Regions from separate parts of the Streptomyces sp. NPDC005263 genome, predicted to be linked through region 1. Evidence: riboswitches for the same ligand, from Rfam matches in the RefSeq annotation. Region 1 holds a riboswitch; each other region holds the start of a gene.

Region 1 (6,099 bases):
TTGAGGACGAGGCCCCTTCAGGGCCGACAGCGGGGGTCCGGGGGCGCAGCCCCCGGGGACGGGACGGGTAGGGGCGGCGGGGGCGGAAACCAGGCCGTGAGCGCCCCCGCGGAAATCAGCCCTTCAGCGCCCCCAGCTGATCCAGGAACCACTGCGCCGGCGGCAACGCCGTGGCCGCCGCGGCGAGCCGCTTCGTCCGCTCGGCCCGGTCGCCCGCCGGCAGGGTGAGCGCCTCGTGCAGGGCCCGGGCCGTCGCCACCACGTCGTACGGGTTCACCGCGATCGCGTCGTCCCCCAGCTCCTCGTACGCCCCCGCCTCCCGCGACAGCACCAGCACGCAGCCCTCGTCGGAGACCACCGGAATCTCCTTGGCGACGAGGTTCATGCCGTCCCGGATCGGGTTCACCAGGGCCACGTCGGCCAGCCGGTAGGCCGCCAGCGAGCGCGCGAAGTCGTCCTTGACGTGCAGCACGACGGGAGTCCAACCCGGCGTCCCGTACTGGGAGTTGATCTCCTCGGCCAGCCGCTGCACCTCGGCCGTGTAGTCCCGGTACACCGCCAGGTCCTGCCGCGAGGGGTACGCGAACGCCACGTGCGCCACCCGCTCGCGCCACTCCGGGTGGTCGTCAAGCAGCTGCCGGTACGCCAGCAGGCCCCGCACGATGTTCTTCGACAGCTCGGTGCGGTCCACCCGGACGATGGTCCTGCGGCCCTCGCCGATCTCGGCCCGCAGCGCCGCCATCCGCTCGTCGACGTCCGCCTCGTGCGCCCGCCTGCGCAGGAAGTCCGCGTCCGCACCGAGACCGTGCACACCGATCCGCGTGCTCCCGAGCCCCCCGGCGAACTCCTCGGCGCACGCGGTGAACGCGTCCGCCCAGCGGTGGGTCAGGAAACCCAGCCGGTCGGCGCCCAGCATGCCCCGCAGGACCTGCCGACCGATGTCGTCCGGCAGCATCCGGAAGTACTCCGGCGGCGCCCACGGCGTGTGCGAGAAGTGGCCGATCCGCAGATCCGGGCGCAGTTCCCGCAGCAGGCCCGGGACCAGCGTCAGGTGGTAGTCCTGGACCACCACCGACGCCCCCGGTGCCGCCTCCTCGGCCAGCGCCTCGGCGAACGCCCGGTTGTACGTCTCGTACGACGCCCACTGGCGCCGGAACTCCGCGTCGAAGACCGGCTCCAGCGGGGTCTGGTACAGCATGTGGTGCACGAACCACAGCACCGAGTTGGCGATGCCGTTGTACGCGTCGGCGTGCACGTCGGCCGGGATGTCCAGCATCCGTACGCCGTCCTCGCCGACCCCGCGCCACACCGCCTCCCGGTCGCCGTCATCCAGCGCCGAGCACACCCACAGGGATCCCGCGTCCGAGCCGATCGCGGACAGCCCCGAGACCAGCCCGCCGCCGCCCCGTTTGGCGTGCAGCGAGCCGTCCTCGCGTACCTCGTACGAAACCGGGCCGCGGTTGGACGCGACCAGTACCTGAGCAGCACCGCTGGTGGAGGACATACGCCTCAACCTAGCCCGGCCCGGAAACGCTCAAACGTACGGATGACATTCGTCAGGCGACCTTGCGGGCCGCGTACTCCGCGATCTGCGCCATCGGCGGGCGCTCCTCCGTGTCGACCGAGTAGGTGCGTGGCTCGAAGCCGTCCCGCGTCCGTTCGAACTGGGTGAGGGCGGGCCGGATGAGGTGGCCGCGGGCCAGCCGGAGCTGGGCGGTGCGGTAGATCGCGGCGGACATCCGGCCCAGTGCCTGTCCGTCCTGGTGGCGGTGGATGCGCACGCCCAGGTCGACCTGGGCGAGGGCGTCGAGGCCCACCAGGTGCAGGGCGTCGACCAGCATGCCCAGCTCGACGCCGTATCCGACGGGGAACGGCAGCTGTTCGAGCAGGGAGCGGCGGGCCGCGTACTCGCCGCCCAGCGGCTGTACGAAACCGGCCAGCTGCGGCCAGTGCATGTTCAGCAGCGGGCGGGCCATCAGTTCGGTGACCCGGCCGCCCTGGCCGGGCGCGCCGCCCAGTGGACGGTCGTACATGCCCTTGACCAGGTCGACCCCGGGTTCGGTGAGCAGCGGGCCCACGATCCCGGAGACGAAGTCGGAGGAGAACTCCTTCAGGTCGGCGTCGATGAAGCAGACGATGTCGCCGCCGGTGACCAGCAGCGAACGCCACAACACCTCGCCCTTGCCGGGGGCGGCCGGGATGCGGGGCAGTATGTCGTCGCGGTGGACGACCCTGGCCCCGGCCGCGGCGGCCACCTCGGAGGTGCGGTCGGTCGATCCCGAGTCCACCACGACGATCTCGTCGACGAGCGGGACCTGCCGCATGAGGTCGTGACGGATCACGGCGACGATGTCACCGACCGTCTCCTCCTCGTTCAGCGCCGGCAGCACCACGCTGACCGACTGGCCGGTGGCGCGTTTCGCTGCCAGGATCCTGTGGAGCGGGCGATCGTTCTTCGACCAGGAGCGGGTGTTCAGCCAGCGCTCGACTTCGTTCAGCACAGTGCGCGGCTCCTCTACGTTCTCTAGGCGAGTCAGTGATCCACGTGCTAGGTGATCCATCTCGCGGTTCGGACGACTATCTCAACTGTCCTGGCCTTCGGTTACAGTCTTGAACAACGCGGATGACCATCGCACGTCGTGGGTCACTGCTTCGTTACATCGATCAACAACCACATACCGCTCATCCAGAGGGGCAGAGGGATACGGCCCGATGAAGCCCCGGCAACCCTCCAGTCGGTTCTCGTCACCAGCGAGGCTCCCGACTCGGGAAGGTGCCAAATCCGTCTCACGGCGAAGTGCGTCGTGAGGAAGATGAGGAGAAAGGGCCTCGCCTCCATGGCTGTGCAGACTGATGCAAGCACCACGAACACCGTAGACCTCGGCCCCGCCGCCGCGCTGAGCTGCCGCGAGTGCGGACACCGCGTGCCCCTCGGCCCGGTCTTCGCGTGCGAGGAGTGTTTCGGCCCGCTCGAGATCGCCTACGACTTCTCCGCCTACGACGCCGAGGAACTCCGCAAGCAGATCGAGGCGGGCCCCGCGAACATCTGGCGCTACGCGCCGCTGCTGCCCGTCCCGGCGGACGTGGCGGACCAGCCCAACATCAACCCCGGCTGGACCAAGCTCGTCAAGGCCGACAACCTGGCCCGTGAGCTGGGCGTCGAGGCCGGCAAGCTGTTCGTCAAGGACGACTCCGGCAACCCGACGCACTCCTTCAAGGACCGCGTCGTCGCCCAGGCCATCGAGGCCGCCCGCGTCTTCGGTTTCACCACCCTCTCCTGCTCCTCCACCGGCAACCTCGCCGGCGCGGTGGGCGCCGCCGCCGCCCGGGCCGGCTTCCGTTCCTGCGTGTTCATCCCGCACGACCTGGAGCAGGGCAAGGTCGTCATGGCCGCCGTCTACGGCGGAGAGCTCGTCGGCATCGAGGGCAACTACGACGACGTGAACCGGTTCTGCTCCGAGCTGATCGGCGACCCGGCCGGCGAGGGCTGGGGTTTCGTCAACGTGAACCTGCGGCCGTACTACGCCGAGGGCTCCAAGACCCTGGCGTACGAGATCTGTGAGCAGCTCGGCTGGCGGCTCCCGGACCAGCTGGTCGTCCCGATCGCCTCCGGCTCGCAGCTCACGAAGATCGACAAGGGTCTGCAGGAGCTGATCAAGCTCGGGCTCGTCGAGGACAAGCCGTACAAGATCTTCGGTGCGCAGGCCGAGGGCTGCTCGCCGGTGTCCGTCGCCTACAAGGCCGGGCACGACGTGGTCCGGCCGCAGAAGCCGAACACCATCGCCAAGTCGCTGGCGATCGGCAACCCGGCCGACGGTCCTTACGTTCTCGACATCGCCCGTCGCACCGGCGGCGCGGTGGAGGACGTGAACGACGAGCAGGTCGTCGACGCGATCCGGCTGCTGGCGCGGACCGAGGGCATCTTCGCGGAGACCGCCGGTGGTGTGACGGTGGGTGTGACGCGGAAGCTGATCGAGAACGGTCTGCTCGACCCGACGAAGACCACGGTGGTTCTGAACACGGGTGACGGTCTCAAGACGTTGGACGCGGTGGCCGACACGGGGCTGACCGCCAAGATTCGGCCGAACCTGGAGTCGTTCCGCGAGGCCGGCCTCGGCTAGCCGTTTTTTGTCGGCGGGCCGGTGGGGGCTGGACGCGCCCACGCGGCGGCAGCCGCACATTCCACACAGCCCCGCGCCCCTGGGCCCGTAACCCTGACCGGAGGTCATGAGCATGAGCGTCAACGTCCGCATCCCCACCATCCTGCGCACCTACACCGGTGGCCAGGCCGAGGTCGCCGCCGAGGGGGGCACCCTCGGTGAGGTCATCGCCGACCTGGAGAAGAACCACACCGGCATCGCCGCGCGCGTTCTCGACGACCAGGGCAAGCTGCGCCGGTTCGTCAACGTGTACGTCAACGACGATGACGTCCGCTTCGAGCAGGGTCTGGAGACCGCGACTCCGGACGGCGCCGGTGTCTCCATCATTCCGGCCGTCGCCGGCGGCTGAATATTACCTTCGGTAACGTCAGTTACCGAGCGTTCATAGAATTGCCCCCTCCGTGAGAGAAGCGGAGGGGGCAATTCAATGTGGTTGAGCGCGGTACAGTTGGGGAACGCGTTGCCGCTTCACAGGTCGCCAGACCTTGTTTCTGCCGTGCGCCCGACGAGATGTAGCCAAAGTGTGTGCCTCGTTCGTGGCTTTTGTGTGCTTTGCGGGGCCCGACTTGCCCTGAATTCAGGCGAATTCTCGCCACATTCCGGATCGTGTGCGTCCAGAATTCTCGTCCGATTGACCTGTTGCAGACGGCAGTTGGACAGATACATTCGGCCGCGGTCGACGCGTTCCGGCGCACGCCCCCAATCATGTGGGGGGTGAGGTCTGACCCGGATCCACGAAGTGTGGGTCTGTGCAAGGGCCAGTAATAGGGGAGTTAGGCATGGCTCAGGGCACCGTCAAGTGGTTCAACGCGGAGAAGGGGTACGGCTTCATCGCGGTCGACGGTGGTGCGGATGTTTTCGTCCACTACAGCGCCATCCAGATGGACGGGTACCGCACCCTGGAAGAGGGGCAGCGGGTCGATTTCGAGATCTCACAGGGTCAGAAGGGGCCGCAGGCGGACATGGTCCGTCTGGCGACCGGCTGAATCGCGCCGGGTAACTGCACGCGACGTTCTTCTGTTCTTCTTCGAAGGGCTCGCACCTCTCACGGGGTGCGAGCCCTTCGGTGTGTCCGGGGTGCGAGCCACCCGTCCCCCGGTCCCCCGGTCCCCCGTCCGCCCGTCCGCCCGTCCGCCCGTCCGTCTGCGCGGGGCCGCGACGGACGCGCCCCGGGGCACGGCCGGGTGCACTGTTCACCTGCGGATCCCCCCGAGGCGCTTGCACTCGGCATGGGCGAGTGCTAATCATTGGCGTTAGCACTCTGAAGGTGAGAGTGACAAAGAAGGACCGAGTCGGTGAGGCCCGCAGGCCAGGTGGGGCAAGGAACCACAGGCATGCGAGCCGTCCGTCGCGGGCGCGGGCGCGGTCCGAAGGAATCACCCCCAGTCCTGGAGGGACCACTTCACATGGCCAAGATCATCGCGTTCGACGAGGAGGCACGGCGCGGCCTCGAGCGCGGCATGAACCAGCTCGCGGACGCCGTCAAGGTGACGCTCGGCCCCAAGGGCCGCAACGTCGTCCTCGAGAAGAAGTGGGGCGCCCCCACGATCACCAACGATGGTGTCTCCATCGCCAAGGAGATCGAGCTCGAGGACCCGTACGAGAAGATCGGCGCCGAGCTGGTCAAGGAAGTCGCCAAGAAGACGGACGACGTCGCTGGTGACGGTACGACCACGGCGACCGTCCTCGCCCAGGCCCTGGTCAAGGAAGGCCTGCGCAACGTAGCCGCCGGCGCCAACCCGATGGCCCTCAAGCGCGGTATCGAGAAGGCCGTCGAGGCCGTCTCCGGTGCCCTCCTCGAGCAGGCCAAGGATGTCGAGACCAAGGAGCAGATCGCTTCCACGGCCTCCATCTCCGCCGCCGACACCCAGATCGGCGAGCTCATCGCCGAGGCCATGGACAAGGTCGGCAAGGAAGGCGTCATCACCGTCGAGGAGTC
Region 2 (6,099 bases), on a different contig from region 1:
CGGGTCACATCGAAGCGGGTGAGGTTGCCGCAGAGGGTGCAGCGCCACCGTGTCGTGGTGGTCGGCAGGGGAACCGTCATCGTGACTGTTCGCTTCCTTCTGATGTCAGTACTTATGGTGCCGGTACTTCCGGGTGCTTCCAGTGTCGACGACGCGCCGGACTCCCGGCACGTGTGGCTCGTTACCCTACGGCCTGGCGCGTACTCGCCGCTCGGGCGTCCACGGCGGCGAGGCGGCCTCGTCCGTTGCGTCCCCTTACGTCATGCTCTGTGTCCATGGTCAGCAACTGGAGCGAAGCGGTCGACAAGGCCCGAAGATCGGTCCGGTGGTCGTCGGCACCGGTCACATACGGGCTGATCGCCCTGTGCTGCCTGCTCTTCCTGCTCGGTCCGGCCGCCGGCCTGAATCCGGTGTACGGCTCCGGTGACACGCTGCTCACCGCTCAGCGGGCCTACTTCCACCGCTGGGGCGTGGTCCCGACCGAGCTGTTCGAGGGGTCGCCACGAGCCGCGCTGACGCCCGCCACCGCCCTGTTCGTCCACGGCAGCTGGGTGCACCTGCTGGGCAACATGCTCTTCCTCTACGTCTTCGGGGTGATGACCGAGGAACGCATGGGGCGCCTCCAGTTCACCCTCTTCTACGTCGGCTGCGGCTACCTCGCCCTGCTCGGTTACGCCGCCGCCAACGCGGACTCCGAGCAGTCCCTGGTCGGCGCGTCCGGGGCGATCTCGGCGGCCCTCGGAGCGTTCCTGTATCTGTTCCCCGGGGCCCGCGTGACCAGTCTCCTGCCTTTTCTGTTCTTCCTGCCGCTACGCTTCCCCGCCTGGGTCGTCCTCCCCTTCTGGGCGGCCCTGCAGTGGCTGGCGGCGGGCCGGGCGGCCTCGGGGCCGGGGGTGGCGTACCTGGCGCACCTGATGGGGTTCGGGCTGGGGTTCGGTTACGCGTGGGTGCGGTTTCGACGTGGGACTACAGTGAGATCCACCCCAGCTCCGGCCCCCGAGGGAGAGAACCAGCCGTGATCACCGCGATCGTGCTCATCAAGACCAGCGTGGACCGGATCCCCGAGATCGCCGAGTCGATCGCCTCGCTGGAGAGCGTGAGCGAGGTCTTCTCGGTCACCGGGACGTACGACCTGATCGCCATGGTGCGGGTGCGGCGGCACGAGGACCTGGCGGAGGTCATCCCCGGCCGGATCAGCAAGATCCCCGGGGTGGAGGGCACGGACACCCACGTGGCGTTCCGTACGTACTCCCAGCACGACCTGGAGGCGGCGTTCGCGATCGGGCTGGACTCCTGACCGGCGGAACCCTTCTCACACGGCCGGGACGCAGCGGCCGTCCTCGGTCCGGTAGCGCCACTTCGCACCCTCCCGCACGAGCTCCCGGACCGCGGTGACGAAGCGCTCCACGTGCTCGTCCGGGGTGCCCGCGCCGAAGCTCACCCGGATGGCGTTCAACGACTTCTCGCCGGGCGCGGCCTCGGGGGCGCCGCACTCGCCCTGGGTCTGGGGATCGCTGCCGAGCAGGGTGCGGACCAGCGGGTGGGCGCAGAAGAGGCCGTCGCGGACGCCGATGCCGTACTCGGCGGAGAGCGCGGCGGCGAAGTGGGAGCTGTTCCAGCCATCGACGACGAAGGAGATCACGCCGACCCGGGGGGCGTCGTCCCCGAACAGGGACAGGACCCGGACCTCGGGCACCTCGGCGAGGCCGGTGGTGACCTTCTCGATCAGGTGCCGCTCACGGGCAACCAGGGTGTCGAACCCGGCTTCCGTCAGCGCCTTGCAGGCGGCGGCGATGGCGTAGGCGCCGATGACGTTGGGCGAGCCGGCCTCGTGCCGGGCGGCGCTCTCGTGCCACTCCACGTCCACTCCCCCGTCCTCGCGCCGGGTGACCTTGCGGCTGGCGCCGCCGCCCGCGAGGTACGGGTCGGCCGCGATCAGCCAGTCGGCCCGCCCGGCCAGCACGCCGGAGCCGAAGGGGGCGTACAGCTTGTGCCCGGAGAAGGCGATCCAGTCGACGTCGAGGTCCTGCACCGAGACGGGGTGGTGCGGGGCCAGCTGGGCGGCGTCCAGGACGATCCGGGCGCCGTGGGCGTGCGCGGCGGCCGCCAGTTCCCGTACCGGCCACAGCTCCCCGGTGACGTTCGAGGCGCCGGTCACGCAGACCAGGGCCGGGCCGTACGGGTCCCGGTCGGCCAGCGCCCGCTCCAGGGTGGCCACCGCCTGCTCGGGGGTGCGCGGGGCGTCGAGGTAGCTGACCCGGGCGTCCTGCCAGGGCAGCAGCGAGGCGTGGTGCTCGGTCTCGAAGACGAAGACCTGACAGTCGGCCGGAAGCGCGGCGGCGAGGAGGTTGAGGGAGTCGGTGGTGGACCGGGTGAAGATCAGCTGGTCGTCGGCTCGGCAGTCCAGGAACTCGGCGACGGTCCGGCGGGCGTTCTCGAAGAGGTCCGTGGAGAGCTGGGACAGGTAGCCGGCGCCGCGGTGCACGCTGCCGTAGTAGGGCGCGTAGGCGGCCACGTCGTCCCAGACGCGCTGCAGGGCGGGCGCGCTGGCGGCGTAGTCGAGCGCCGCGTAGGTGACCTCGCCGCCGGTGACGAGCGGGACGGTGACATCCCGCCCCAGAACGGGCAGCGCACCCGAAATGTCACTGCGAACGGACTGGGCGGAGGCAACGGTGGGGACAGACATGGCGAACTCCCGTGAGAGGCAGCTGGAAACACCACGCGAGCGGATACGGCTCAAGCGCGGGTGAAGGTGAGAAAAAGGGGTGCGGAGGCGGGGCTCTGCGGCCCTATCGCATTCGCTGGCTCACGGAAGGCTCCTCGACGACCAGGACCCCTGGTGCGCTCACTCAGAAGAGTGCGAGGGGTCCGCGCTTGCCGTAGACCTCGCTGCCTACGGCCTGGTCTTCACCCGGGGCACCCCGCCACGGACGGAGGGTTGCCGGACAGTCGGCCGGGGCCTCATGACTGTCACTCATGACCTGGCCAAAAACGTACGCGACGTGATCGTGGTCCCGCAACCCGTGTCCGGATCGCGGGACATCGCCACGTCCTCAGGCGTTGCTGGCCGCCGCCCAGCGCTCCAGCGTCCGCTTGGCCGCGCCGGAGTCGATGGACTGGGCCGCCTTGTCCATGCCGGCCCGGATCTGCTCCGTCAGCGGCGCCCCGGTCGGTTCCAGCGCCACCAGTGCCGCCGCCGAGTTCAGCAGGACCGCGTCCCGTACCGGACCCCGCTCGCCGTCCAGGAGACGGCGGGCGACCTCGGCGTTGTAGGCGGGGTCGGCGCCTCTCAGCGCCTGCACCGGCACCAGATCGAGGCCGACGTGCCGCGGGTCGAAGGACTCCTCGCTGACCTTGCCGTCGCGCACGATCCACACCCGGGAGGTGGCCGTGGTGGTCAGCTCGTCGAGACCGTCGTCGCCGCGGAACACCAGCGCGGACGAGCCGCGCTCGGCCAGTACACCGGCGATGAGCCCCGCCATCCGGGTGTCGAAGCAGCCGATCGCCGAGGCGGTGACCTTGGCGGGGTTGGTCAGCGGACCGAGCAGGTTGAACGACGTCGGAATCCCCAGGTCCCGCCGGACCGCGCCGACGAACCGCATCGAGGGGTGGAACCTGGCCGCGAAGCAGAAGGTGATCCCGGCCTCCTCGACCACCCGGGCCACACCCTCGGGCGACAGGTCCAGGTTGATGCCGAGCTTCTCCAGCACGTCGGAGGATCCGCTCGCCGAGGACGACGCCCGGTTGCCGTGCTTGACGACCTTCGCCCCGGTGCCCGCGATCACGATGGCGGACATCGTCGAGATGTTGACCGTCTTGGCCCGGTCGCCGCCGGTGCCCACGATGTCGACGGCGGGTCCGGGGATGTCCAGCGGCTGCGCGTGCGCGTACATCGCCTCGACGAGACCGGTGATCTCCTCGACCGTCTCGCCCTTGGCCCGCAGCGCCACCATGAAGCCCGCGATCTGCGCGTCCGTGGCCTCACCGCTCATGAACCGGTCCATGGCCCACGCCGTGTCACCGGCGCTCAGATCCCGGCCGCCGAGCAGCGCGCTCAACACCTCGGGCCAGGAACGGCCCGCCGCGGTGTCGCCTCCAGCGGGGGTCACAGCGCTCATAAGCCGCTCCTGGGTCGGTCCCGTACGCCGGGGACACCGTTCTTCTCGTCGGGTCCACCCTATCCAGCGCCGGGCACGGCGAAGGGCCCCCGTCCGAAGACCGGACGGGGGCCCTTGCCGTGGTGTGGCGACGCGATCAGTGGTGGCCGTGGCCGCTGGTGATCTCCTTGTACTCCTCGACGCTCGGCTTGGGGATCTGGGCCTCCTCGCCGTAGTACGCCTCGCTGAGCTTGGCGCGGAGCTTCTCGGAGCCCTTCACCTTGCGCTCGACGCCGTTCTCGTCGACCGTCGGGCCGATCTCGGCCGGCTTGTACTGCTCGTGCGCCGTGAGCGTGTGCAGCTGCTCCTGGCTGAGCGGCTCGTGCACCTCGATGAACTCACCGTGCGGCAGGCGCTTGATGATGCCCGACTCGCGGCCGTGCAGCACCTTGTCCTTGTCGCGGCGCTGGAGGCCGAGGCAGATCCGCTTCGTGGCGAGGAACGCCAGGACCGGGGCGACGAAGAACGCGACCCGCACGAACCAGGTGATGGCGTTGATCGACAGGTGGAAGTGGGTGGCCCAGAGGTCGTTTCCACCACCGATCAGCAGCACCATGTACCAGGTGATCCACGCGACACCGAACGCGGTCCGCGTCGGGGCGTTGCGCGGCCGGTCCAGGATGTGGTGCTCGCGCTCGTCGCCGGTGACCCAGGACTCGATGAACGGGTAGACCGCGATCGCGACCAGGACCAGCGGGAAGATCACCAGCGGAATGAACACACCCAGGACGAGCGTGTGACCCCAGAAGTTGATCTCCCAGCCCGGCATGACACGGATCAGGCCCTCGGAGAAGCCCATGTACCAGTCCGGCTGGGCGCCCGTGGACACCTGGTCGGGACGGTAGGGGCCCATCGACCAGATCGGGTTGATCGAGGCGATCGCCGCGATGGCAGCGATGACACCGAAGACCAGGAAGAAGAAGCCTCCGGCCTTGGCCATGTAGACCGGCAGCAGCGGCATGCCGACGACGTTGTTGTTGGTCTTTCCGGGGCCCGCGAACTGCGTGTGCTTGTGGTAGAAGACCAGGATCAGGTGCGCCACCAGCAGGCCGAGCATGATGCCCGGCAGCAGCAGTACGTGGATCGAGTAGAAGCGGGCCACGAAGTCGCCGCCCGGGAACTCACCGCCGAAGAGGAAGAACGACAGGTACGTGCCGACGACCGGCACGGACAGGATCGCGCCCTCCATGAAGCGGACACCGGTGCCGGACAGCAGGTCGTCCGGGAGCGAGTAGCCGGTGAAGCCGGTGAACATGCCCAGGACGAACAGCAGGAAGCCGAACAGCCAGTTGACCTCACGCGGCTTGCGGAACGCGCCCGTGAAGAACACGCGCATCATGTGCACGAACATGCCGGCGAGGAAGATCAGCGCCGCCCAGTGGTGGATCTGCCGGATCAGCAGACCACCGCGCACATCGAAGGAGATGTGCATGGTCGAGTTGAACGCCTCGGACATCAGCTGTCCCTGCAGCGGGACGTAACTGCCGTGGTACTCCACCTCGTTCATCGACGGGTGGAAGAACAGCGTCAGGTACACACCCGTGAGGATGATGATGATGAAGCTGTAGAGGCAGACCTCACCCAACATGAACGACCAGTGGTCGGGGAAGATCTTGCGCATGTTGGACTTGGCCAGGGAGTAGATCCCCAGTCGGCCGTCGGCCCAGTCGGCGACCTTCTCGCCGGCCGGTGCCTTCCCGCGCGGGTCGCGCGCGTCGGTGGACTTCGTAGTGCTCATCCGCGCTCCCAGAATGCAGGACCGACGGGCTCTTCGAAGTCGCCGAGCGCCTCGAGGTAGCCCTGGTCGTTCACGCCGATGCGCAGCTGCGGCAGGGCGTGACCGGCGGGGCCGAAGATCACCCTGGCGCCGTCGGCGAGGTCGAAGGTGGACTGGTGGCAGGGGCACAGCACGTGGTGCGTCTGCTGCTCGTACAGGGAGATC
Region 3 (6,099 bases), on a different contig from region 1:
AGTAGGCGTTCCGCACGAGCAACTGCTGTGCCTGGGTGACCAGTTGCCTGCGCTTGGCCGAGTCGATGGTGGCGGCCTGCTCGGACAGTGCCGTGTCCAGGGAACTCGGGGGCAGGCGGTAGAAGTTGGCCAGCTTGGTGGAGAAGGAGCTGCGAAGGATGTCGGGGTCGGCGCGGGTCACGTTCCCCCACACCGCGTCGTAGTCGCCCGACTGGAGTGTCGGGGCGAACTGAGTGACCTGGAGCTGTTTGAGGGTCACGTCGACACCGACGGCCTTGAACTGCTGCTGGATCAGCTCCAGCGCGGGCTGGTTGGTGGCCGCGTTGGGGAACCACTTGATGGTCAGACTCAGCTTCTTGCCGCCCTTGGAGCGGATGCCGTCGCTTCCGGCCTTCCAACCGGCCGCGTTCAGCAGGGACTTGGCCTTGGCGGCGTCGAAGGTCAGGCCGGAGGCGAGGTCGGCATGGTCGGGCGTGGTGTGCGCGAGGACGCTGGTGGCCGGCTGGGTTCCGGTCGGGAACACCGTGTCGGCTATCTGCTGCCGGTTGATGGCGAACAGGACTGCCTGGCGCACCTTGGCGTCCTTGAGCAGCGGTCGTGAGTTGTTGAGGCCGAGACCGAACACGAGGCCGGGGTTGGCCCGTCGCTGGAGGCTGACCTGACCGCCCTTGAGCGCCGCCTCGTTGGCCTTGCCCACGCTGCTGATCGCGTCGACCTGGCCGGACTGGAGACTTCCGGCCCGTACACCCGCCTCCGGAACGACCTTGAACACCAGCTTGTCCAGGTAGGCCTCGCCCTTCTTGGACCACCGCGCGGAACCCCAGGCGTATCCGGTGCGCTTGGCCAGGGTGAGCGACTGGTTCTGCACGTACTGCTTCAACACGAAGGGCCCGGACCCGATCACCCCGTCGCTGCACTTCTGCTGCGGGGTCCTCTTCACGCTCGCCGACGACTCGATGCCGAGCGAGTGCGTCGAAGTCGCCTGCAGGAACTGCGCGTTGGGCTGCTCGAAGGTGACCTTGACGGCGAGCGGGTCGACTACCGTGGTGCTCTTGACACCGCTGAGATAACCCTGGGCCAGGGTACCGAGCGCGCCCAGCTCGGGCACCGCGTCGAAGTTGTCCTTGACCACCTGGGCGGTCAGCTTCGTGCCGTCGCTGAAGGTGACGCCCGACCTCAGATGGAAAGTGAACGTCGTGGCGTCGGAGCTGACATCCCAGCTCTTCGCCAGCCACGGCACGATCTTGCCGGTCTTGGGGTCCTGGTCCGTCAGTGAGTCCACGACCTGGCGCACCGAGTAGATGGTCTCGTTGCTGGCGACCTGCTGCGGATCCACGCAGCCGGCGTCCGAACCCACCGCGAAGGTCAGGGTGCCGCCGGACTTGGGCTGCCCGGCGCCGCTGCCGGAATCGCCGCCGCCCGATCCGCAGGCGGTCAGCAGAACACTGGTGGTCACAAGGGCGGTCAGTGCCGCCCACCGGGAGGTTCTGACATCGGAAAGTGCAGTCACGGAGGGCTTCTCCTACTCGAGTCACCAGGCACGGCTGTGGCGCAGGGCACGGCCGTGCGTGGGCGTGCGACCCCGGCCGGCGCGACGCCGGTGCCGGGGGAGCGCTGTGCAGAGGGGATCAGGCGAAACGGGGGATCAAAGACAGGCAGAGATCAAGCGCATGCGGGTGCGGCGACGACAGGTGCCGTACTGCGACCAGCGGCGGGAAGGCCCGTCAGGCCCGACAGAGACAGCTGGTCGAGCGCTTGAGGTCGATGTGGCGCCGACGGGAGAGCCGGGAGAACACGGTGGCGCCGGCGAAGCGGGCGCTGAGGTCACCACCGTGCCGCATATCGGTCCTCCACATATCCGGCCCCGGTCACGGGGCCACGCGCTTGCGGGGATCGTCGGTGATCCCGCCGGGCTTTCACCTGGAGCACCCCACCGCGCGGGAGGGTTGCCGGTCAGCGAGCCAGGGCTTGACGCTGACACTCAATGCCGTTCGTGATCGTACGGAGCGGTCTTGTCGTACGTCAATGGCGCAACAGGACGCCGTGTCAGGGGAGTCGGGGCGGGAGTGCGTCCAGGTCAGGAGCCGCCGCGCTCGCGGGGGATCTTCTGACCGGCCTCGATCGCGACCGGCAGCCGGTTCTCGGCCGGGGGCAGCGGGCAGGTGGCCAGGTCGGTGTAGGCGCACGGCAGGTTCGTGGCGCGGTTGAAGTCCACGACGACCGTGCCGTCGGCGGTGGGCGGATCGAGGGCCAGGGCCCGGTTGGCGGCGTACGTGGTGAGGCCGGAGGTCGCGTCGGTGAACAGCACCATCAGCCGTCCCGCACCATGGCCGGGGAACGCGGTCAGCGACAGCAGCTGCCCGTCCAGCTCGAACTCGACCCTGCCCGGAGCGTCGTACACATGCTCAAGGCCCTCGACTGCGGCGCCCACGGTGGTCGGTCGTGGCGTGTCGAACGGGATGTAGCGGCCCGTCACGGCCCAGCGCGGGTCGGGGGCGTAGGCGGGCGTTCCGGTGAAAGCCGTACGCAGCGGCGCGTCCGGGTGCCGGGGGCGCACGATGTCCTGGCCGCCGCGCTTGGCGACCTCGATGACGGCGTCTTTCCAGACAGCGTCGACGCCGCCGCGCTCGGGAAGCACGCCGAAGCGGTGCTCGCCGTGCACCGGCGTCCCGTCGACGACCAATTCCTCACCCTCGTCGAGGTCTACGACTACTCCTTCGGGGCCGGTGCGCCACGCGCCGGGCGCGTCCGGGAAGCGCTGGGGTCGGCCGTCGAGCCAGTGCAGGCCGGTGATCGCCAAGAAGCCGTGCGGGGCGGCGAGCCGGGCCTCTTGGGCGCGGTACCACTCCAGCCAGGTCTCGGTGAAGGCGTGGAGGTCCGTGGTGGTGGCCTCGGTGGTCATAGGGAATCTCCTTTGTGACGGGGGTGCCTTCGGGCAGGGGGTGCAGGGGGTTGTCGAGCCGACAGGTGTACTCAGCCGGCCAGTTCGCCGAGGAGCCGCCAGGTGCGTCGGCGATCGGCTCCTCCCGCGATCTCGGTGACCGAGAACACGACCTCGGTGGCGCCGGCGTCGCGGTACCGCCGAATCTCGGCCTCGACCGTCTTCTCGTCGCCGATCACGGCCAGGTCGGCGGCCCGTCGGCCGCCGGAGAGTTCGATGACCCGCGCGTAGGACGGGAACTGTTCGTAGAAGGCGAGGTTCTCGGTTGCCTTGGCCCGCACCGCGTCTACGTCGTCCGTGACCACGCCGGGCACCAGGGCCACGATCCTGGGCGCGGGGCGGCCGGCGCCCTCGGCCGCGGCTGTCAGGGCGGGCACGATGTGGTTCTCCAGGGCGCGCGGTCCCGCCAGATAGGGCAGGATTCCGTCGGCGAGCTCACCACTAGCCCGCAGAGCCTGCGGCCCCATCGCGGCGACGAGCAGGGGGACGCCGTTCTCGGCACCCGGAACCCGCGCCGTGATCGGTGTGGTGGCGGTGAGCAGCTCGCCGTGGAAGTCGGCCGTGCCGGTCCCGGTCAACTGCCGTAGGGCGGTGAGGAATTCGCGCAGCCGGGCGATGGGTCGTTCGAAAGGCAGGCCGAAGCCCGTCTCCGTCAGCAGTTTCGTGCCCAGAGCCAGACCGAGGTGGTAGCGGCCGTGGGTCGCGGCCTGGGCCGTTTGGGCTTGGCTGGAGACGAGCAGCGGGTGCCGGCCGAATACGGGGATCGCGGAGGTGCCGACCTGTAGTCCGGGTACCTCGCGCCCGACGATCGCCGCGAGCTGGGGTGAGTCCGCGCCGAAGGTCTGCCCGAACCAGGCCGACGTGACACCGAACTCCGCGGCCTCCTGGGCCAGTTGGACGGTGGCGTCGACCTGGTTCGGCGCGTCGGACGCGTTGAGCGCTACTCCAACAGTCATGTCAGTCAGAACGGGCGTCGGCCGAACCCGCATTCCGGTCGGCGTGTGACAGCTTCTTGTCAGTCATGTGAACACGGGCCGGCTCGGGGGCTCAGCCCGCCTGTCGTCGGTCCGGTGCGGACCGGTGGGTGAGGGGTGCGCGCAGGCCGAGGTTCTCGCGCAGGGTGCTGCCGGTGTATTCGGTGCGGTAGATGCCGCGTTCCTGCAGTTCTGGGACGAGCAGGTCGTCGAGGCCGTCCAGGCCGTCGGGGATGAGGTACGGCGTGACGTTGAAGCCGTCGATCGCGCCGTGCCGTACGAAGCGGGCGAACTTGTCGGCCAGACCGGACGGAGTGCCGACGTGCCCGCGCTGCGGGCCGAGTGCGATGACGGTCTCACGCAGCGACCAGGGGTGCGCCTCCGCCTTCGCCCGCCATTCGGCCACGATGGCACGCGGGTCGGCGATGCGCCGGGCACCGAAGGAGCCGTCGTTCTCCGTGACGACGGGGTCCTCCTTGGGCAGGGGCCCGTCGGCGTCGCGGTTGGACAGGTCGATGCCCCACAGCAGTCCGGCGATCCCCAAGGCCGTGGCCGGGGTGACCTGTTGGAGTCGGATCCAGCGCTTCTTCTCCTGGGCCTCCTCCTCGGTGGCGCCGAGGATGATCTCGGTGCCGGGCAGGATCCGCAGATCGTCGTCGGGCCACCCGACCGCGCGCAGCCGGCGCCGGATGTCGTCGGCGAAGGCCAGCGCGTCGTCGAGGTCGGTGCCGTGCGCGGAGAAGATGACGTCGGCGTTGCGGGCGGCGAAGTCGCGTCTCTCGCCGGAGTCACCGGCCTGGAAGATCACTGGGTGGCCCTGGGCGCTGCGCGGCAGGGTGGGAGAGAGGTCGACGTCGAACTGTGGTCCCTTGTGGCGCACCTGGTGTACGGCACCGGGCGCCGACCAGGCAGGCGCGCCGACGGAGTCGGCGACTGCGCCGTCCTCCCAGCCGTCCCACAGGGCGCGGGCCACGGTGAGGAACTCTTCGGCGCGCCGGACCCAGCGCTACCTCAGCTTCATTGAATCCGGTAGGTCTGTCCCCGGACGGAACGTGGTCGTGCGCCTGGCCGAGGCACTGGAGCTGCCGCCGCGGGAGCGCAACGAACTGCTGCTCGCCGCCGGGTACGCGCCCGCCTACCCCGAGACCTCACTGGATGATCCGGTGCTGGCCCCTGTGCGCACGGCAATCGACCACATCTTCCGCGGCCACCTCCCACGCCCTTACGGCAGTGGGGGAGCGTGCCAGGCGTCGCCAGGCAGGCGGGACTTTCGCAACACGCCCCAGTCGTGGACCGGGGCGGTGACCTGATCGCCGCGAACACTGCATTCGACCTGGTCACCGAGGGTGTGGCCCCGAGCTGGTGGGCCCGGGCAAGAATGGGTACCGCCTGGCGCTGCATCCCGACGGTCTGGCCCCCCGTATTCGCAACCTCGCCGAATGGGCGCGCCACGTCTAGTGCCGCGGCAGGCAACGTTTGCCCGTAAAGGAGCGGCGTCGTGGGGGCCCCTCCCGCTCGAGCGCAGCCGAGAGTGGGGGAGCGTGCTCTCGGCGTGCCGGCCGGAAGTCCTCGTACTGGATGTACTTGGGCTTTCGGCCGGTGCGGCGAGTGGGGGCACCTCCCACGCCCTTAAGGCAGTGGGGGAGCGTGCCGGGCGTCGCGACGGGGCGAACGTTGCCTGTCGGGGCACTAGGTACGCCTTGGCCCCTGGAGGAGTTGCGCGCCGAACTCACCGGTTACGTCCCCGAGCTGGAGCCGTCCGCCGGGCTACTGGGTTTCGCCGTTCCGCTCCGTCTGCAGTCCTCGTACAGTGAGCTCTCCCTGATGACAACGGTGACGACCTTCGCCGCCGCCGTCGATGTGACGCTTGCCGAGCTGATGCTGGAGGCGTTCCTGCCGACCGACCCGGTGACGGTCGAGGCTCTCTCAGCAGCCGCCGGGACAATGGCTTGCGCTGCCGGTCAGGAGCCCCGAAACATGTAATCGGTCTCAGCGCAGCAGCCCTCCTACGGCGTCGAACGCCGCCGCCACCGTCGCCGGATCCGCCCCCGGGCGGGCCAGGGCGCTCATGGGGATCGGGGTGACCGGCGGGAGCCCCTCGTAGGGGGTCAGGCCGTCCGGTGCCGGGCCGACCGCGGCGAGCAGGGCCACGCCCTGGCCCGTGCGGGCGATGTCGAGGACGCC

The links. Region 1 has a riboswitch for S-adenosylmethionine ahead of thrC (threonine synthase). Riboswitches for the same ligand answer to the same signal wherever they lie in the genome.
Region 2: another riboswitch for S-adenosylmethionine. It lies ahead of ACFYRY_RS12310 (aminotransferase class V-fold PLP-dependent enzyme); the one in region 1 lies ahead of thrC (threonine synthase).
Region 3: another riboswitch for S-adenosylmethionine. It lies ahead of ACFYRY_RS06660 (putative leader peptide); the one in region 1 lies ahead of thrC (threonine synthase).

What each region holds. Positions count from the first base shown of each region.
Region 1 is NZ_JBIAKJ010000004.1:716,507-722,605, reverse strand. Features, by position in the region: gene otsB (trehalose-phosphatase) at 1-4, shown strand, start outside; gene ACFYRY_RS21815 (trehalose-6-phosphate synthase) at 116-1,504, opposite strand; gene ACFYRY_RS21810 (glucosyl-3-phosphoglycerate synthase) at 1,557-2,501, opposite strand; SAM riboswitch class I at 2,680-2,820, shown strand; gene thrC (threonine synthase) at 2,838-4,121, shown strand; gene ACFYRY_RS21800 (MoaD/ThiS family protein) at 4,234-4,509, shown strand; gene ACFYRY_RS21795 (cold-shock protein) at 4,940-5,146, shown strand; gene groL (chaperonin GroEL) at 5,567-6,099, shown strand, end outside.
Region 2 is NZ_JBIAKJ010000002.1:1,125,744-1,131,842, reverse strand. Features, by position in the region: gene ACFYRY_RS12325 (hypothetical protein) at 1-80, opposite strand, end outside; gene ACFYRY_RS12320 (rhomboid family intramembrane serine protease) at 276-1,019, shown strand; gene ACFYRY_RS12315 (Lrp/AsnC ligand binding domain-containing protein) at 1,016-1,297, shown strand; gene ACFYRY_RS12310 (aminotransferase class V-fold PLP-dependent enzyme) at 1,313-2,686, opposite strand; SAM riboswitch class IV at 2,866-2,982, opposite strand; gene trpD (anthranilate phosphoribosyltransferase) at 3,054-4,118, opposite strand; gene ACFYRY_RS12300 (cytochrome bc complex cytochrome b subunit) at 4,255-5,895, opposite strand; gene ACFYRY_RS12295 (Rieske 2Fe-2S domain-containing protein) at 5,892-6,099, opposite strand, start outside.
Region 3 is NZ_JBIAKJ010000001.1:1,450,998-1,457,096, reverse strand. Features, by position in the region: gene ACFYRY_RS06665 (ABC transporter substrate-binding protein) at 1-1,510, opposite strand, end outside; gene ACFYRY_RS06660 (putative leader peptide) at 1,725-1,841, opposite strand; SAM riboswitch class IV at 1,876-1,989, opposite strand; gene ACFYRY_RS06655 (DUF1684 domain-containing protein) at 2,078-2,902, opposite strand; gene ACFYRY_RS06650 (LLM class F420-dependent oxidoreductase) at 2,974-3,897, opposite strand; gene ACFYRY_RS06645 (LLM class flavin-dependent oxidoreductase) at 3,989-4,888, opposite strand; partial or broken gene ACFYRY_RS06640 (helix-turn-helix domain-containing protein) at 4,890-5,370, shown strand; partial or broken gene ACFYRY_RS06635 (transcriptional regulator) at 5,623-5,898, shown strand; gene ACFYRY_RS06630 (LysR family transcriptional regulator) at 5,905-6,099, opposite strand, start outside.